Regions from separate parts of the Parageobacillus caldoxylosilyticus genome, predicted to be linked through region 2. Evidence: predicted binding sites of a transcription regulator. Region 2 holds the regulator's gene; the other holds the start of a gene.

Region 1 (2,206 bases), 1.6 Mb from region 2:
AATTCCTGAGCAAAAGCCCATTTCCCGCATCATTTCCAAATCATAGCGCGTCCGCTGCTCGAGCCGCTGCGCTTCCAGCAATTTCCCCTGCTCTCTCAATTCGCGCAGCCGTTCTTCTAACTCTTTTTCAATATTTTCAATGGCAATGCGCATTTTTTCTTCCCGCGTGACGAAGTGGGATGCCGGAAAAATAGCGACATGCTCCCTCTCGGCGATCACTTCGCCTGTTAGGGCGTCCACCTCGCGAATGCGGTCAATTTCATCGCCAAAAAACTCGACACGGATGCAATGCTCGTCCCGTGAAGCTGGAAAAATTTCGACGACATCGCCGCGGACGCGGAACGTTCCGCGTTGAAAATCAATGTCGTTTCGCTCATATTGGATGTCGACTAAGCGGCGCAGCAAAGTATTTCGCTCGATTTCCATGCCGACGCGCAGCGATACGACAAGCTCGCGGTATTCTTCCGGCGAACCTAGGCCGTAAATGCATGACACGCTGGCGACAATAATAACGTCGCGCCGCTCAAACAGCGCCGATGTGGCCGAGTGCCGCAATTTATCAATTTCATCATTAATCTTCGCGTCTTTTTCAATATACGTATCCGTCTGCGGCACATACGCTTCCGGCTGATAATAATCATAATAGCTGACAAAATATTCAACGGCGTTGTTCGGGAAAAATTCCTTCAACTCGCTGTACAATTGCCCTGCCAGCGTTTTATTATGGGCAATGACAAGCGTCGGTTTGTTTACCTCTTTAATCACGTTCGAAATCGTAAACGTCTTTCCCGTTCCCGTTGCCCCTAACAGCGTTTGGTGCTTTACTCCTTTGCGAATGCCTTCGACCAGTTTGGCAATCGCCTGCGGCTGATCTCCTTGCGGCTGATATGCTGATACCAACTCAAAACGGTCTCCCACCGACTAGACCTCCTGTTTCTTTCATCTTATTCCATTGTAGCATATTGCCAACAAAGATGCATAAAAAATGCGAACCTATATTCGTTCCAAAAAAACAAACCATTTCCAACAGAAAATGGCGAACAGCACTAATGCCATTCGCCATCTCCCTTATGCCTATTTTTTAACCGTTTCACCATTTTCTCCGCGTATAAAAAACCAACCGTCGTTGAAACAATATCAGCTAAAATTTCATGCAGCTCATCGGTATACCCTTTAAAATAGGAGGCAACAAGCAGGGCGACGGTCAATAACGTTCCAATATAATGGTTGTACGTCACGCGGGTGAATAATAAGACAAGTAAACATGGTACGATTAACGCGACAATAAACCACATATGAAGAACCCCTTATTAGACGGCTTTCGATGCCCGATTTTCTCGTTCTTTCACAAACAGCAAGCCAAGTTCATGATGTTCATCCTCATAGAGCGCTCCTTGGACGAAGCGGACTTCTCCCTCTTCATCGGCTACTTCTAATTTACAAAACGCGCGGTTTCGTTGCACCGCTTCGTAAAACTCGTTTTCTGTTTTTACCGGTATTCCATTTGCTTTCACAATCACTTCACCGATTTGCAGCCCCATTTTTTCGGCCTTCGATTGCGGAAGAATGCCTAAAATGACAAGCCCTTGTTCCCGTTTCGCAAAATATGGAGGCTGCGAACGGTCTTGGCGGTGCTGGAGAAACGCCAGCCATTCCCTTCCCAGCAACGCAAGCGCAGCCGCTATCCAAGAAAACGGTGCATACCAGCAGCTAATGATGGCCAATACACCAACCACAGCAGCCAAAAGCAGCACCCTCTGCCCGGCCAGGCGCACCGACGCATGCGGCAGCATCCCTTGCATGCGCTGGGAAAATCCGAGCAAAAACGGAACAAGCATAAACGAATAAGCATCATCTCCTGCTGGAAACAACGGCCACCAGGAAAGCGGAGACGGAAGCTCCCCCGTCACCGGCAGCAGCACCGGAACAAACCAAAGCCGCTGAGCCCAATGTTCTCCAACCACTAACCCGCGTTTGCTTGTTGCCAGCTGCGGCGATGTTTTCGCCGCACCGTTGCGTAAAATAAGCCATCCCTCTACCAACAGCAATAACGCAAGCAAAATCACAAGCGCCGCCATATTTGTCCGGCCTAGCTCCGGAAAAAACCGCTGTAAAGTGGAATGATGGCCAAACAGGCTGATGATGAAAAAGGAAATCCCGATCGTATACGCCGGGGAAAGCAGCCGCATTTGCATCGTCAAGCCAA
Region 2 (2,206 bases):
GCCGCGCCCCAGCCTTGTTTCATCTTGAACTAAAAGGGCATCAATCTCTTGTTCTTTTAATGCTGAAAACAGCTCAAACACGCCTTCTCTGTCCACTTCATAGCCGCTCGCCTGCTCCATAATCACTTTCGCTACTTCAAAGCCGTGCTTCTTCGCAAGCTGTTCAAGCTCTTCCTTCTGCCGTTCGAGCGACGTTTCCTGCTCTTCTTTTTCGGTGCTGACGCGGCAGTAAATAATCGCTTTCATGCGATACCATCCTCTTTTCATATTATTGGTTGACAGCCAGCTGTCTATCTTCCTCTGATTTTAACACAGGAATGACAATTTTTTCACCGGCAATAATCCGCTGGCCGGATAGGTGGTTAACGTCGACAACCCAGTTGATGAATTCCTCGGTGGAAAGCCGATGTTGATCTTCATATTCTTTCGCCAGTTTCCAAAGCGTGTCTCCAGAAGCAACGGTGATTTCCATATATTGATCTTTTTCCACCGGTTTGTTTGCGTAAAACAGCGCCCCAATCACCATAAACAGCAACGAAGAAAAGAGGAGATAATGCACCATCATCCGCTTCATATTTCCCACCTCTTGAGAATGTTTGTTCGGTTTTGTTCTCATTATAATAAAGAACATTTGTTTGTGTCAATATAAATCTCGAACTTATGTTTGTTTTTTCCCTATCACCGTGTTATAATGTAAGCAAATGATGTGGCAAGAGGTGTATAGGATGACGAAACTATCAAAACGGCAGCAGCAAATTTTAGATTTCATTAAAAAAGAGGTAAAAACAAAAGGATATCCTCCTTCTGTCCGGGAAATTGGCGAAGCGGTCGGACTTGCTTCGAGCTCTACCGTCCATGGGCATCTAGCGCGGCTCGAAAGCAAAGGATATATTCGCCGCGACCCAACGAAACCGCGCGCGATTGAAATATTGGATCCCGATTTCACCGCGTCGAAGGAAAAAGAAGATGTCGTCTCTGTGCCTATGATCGGAAAAGTGACGGCCGGACAGCCAATTACCGCGATTGAAAACATCGAAGATTATTTTCCGCTGCCAAAACGGCTCGTTTCTGCAGAAGATCAAGTTTTTATGCTGGAAGTGATGGGCGACAGCATGATTGAGGCCGGGATTTTGGATGGCGACTACGTGATTGTGCGCCAGCAGTCTTCCGCCGATAATGGGGATATCGTCGTGGCGATGACCGAGGACAATGAGGCAACCGTCAAGCGCTTTTTTAAAGAAAAAGACCATATTCGCCTGCAGCCGGAAAATTCGAATTTAGAGCCAATTATCGTCCGCAATTGCACCATTCTCGGCAAAGTGATCGGCGTCTATCGCATTATTCATTGAAATAGAATAGAAAACGAAGCCAGATGGAGAGTTCTCTGCTTGAACGCATGATAAAAAGGCTGTCTCATCCGCATGAGACAGCCTCTTCGTTTTTAATACAGTTCCATATATTGATCGCGTTCCCACTGATGGACCGCGGTGCGGAACATATCCCATTCGATTTCTTTCGCTTCGACGAAATGTTCGAATAAATGTTTTCCGAGCGCTTGCACAATGACTTCATCCGACTTTAAGTTTTCGAGCGCTTCCGCCAATGTCGCTGGCAGGTCGACGATTCCTTCTTCTAAGCGCTCTTCTTTCGTCATGACGTAAATGTTGCGGTCGACCGGAGCCGGTGGAGTCAGCTTGTTTTTGATTCCATCTAAGCCCGCTGCTAATAATACGGCCATCGCCAAATACGGATTGGCTGCCGGGTCGACGCTGCGCACCTCAATGCGCGTGCTCATGCCGCGTGAAGCTGGGATGCGGATGAGCGGGCTGCGGTTGCGGGCGGACCAGGCTACATAACATGGCGCTTCATAGCCAGGAACGAGACGTTTGTAGGAGTTGACAGTCGGGTTCGTTACCGCCGTAAAGTTTGGTGCGTGTTTCAGCACGCCGGCAATAAATTGCAGCGCTGTTTCGCTTAATTGCAAATCCGCATTTGGATCAAAAAACGCATTTTCATTATTTCTAAACAAGGATAGATTGCAATGCATCCCAGACCCGTTAATGCCGAAGATCGGTTTTGGCATAAATGTGGCGTGAAGGCCGTGTTTACGGGCGATCGTTTTGACAACGAGCTTAAATGTTTGAATGTCGTCGCACGCTTTCACCGCATGGGCGTATTTGAAATCAATTTCATGCTGGCCAGGCGC

Evidence for each region. The regulator LexA, encoded in region 2, represses DNA repair genes until DNA is damaged. The targets are predictions, from matches to a motif close to CGAACATATGTTCG.
Region 1: a site for LexA is predicted at 989-1,002, ahead of uvrB (excinuclease ABC subunit UvrB). Genes of this name have one in related genera too.

What each region holds. Positions count from the first base shown of each region.
Region 1 is NZ_CP040553.1:2,123,473-2,125,678, reverse strand. It holds gene uvrB (excinuclease ABC subunit UvrB) at 1-918, opposite strand, end outside; gene BV455_RS10740 (CsbA family protein) at 1,047-1,295, opposite strand; gene BV455_RS10735 (PDZ domain-containing protein) at 1,311-2,206, opposite strand, start outside.
Region 2 is NZ_CP040553.1:496,578-498,783, forward strand. It holds gene BV455_RS02520 (YneB family resolvase-like protein) at 1-246, opposite strand, end outside; gene yneA (cell division suppressor protein YneA) at 269-574, opposite strand; gene lexA (transcriptional repressor LexA) at 726-1,349, shown strand; partial or broken gene glnA (type I glutamate--ammonia ligase) at 1,442-2,206, opposite strand, start outside.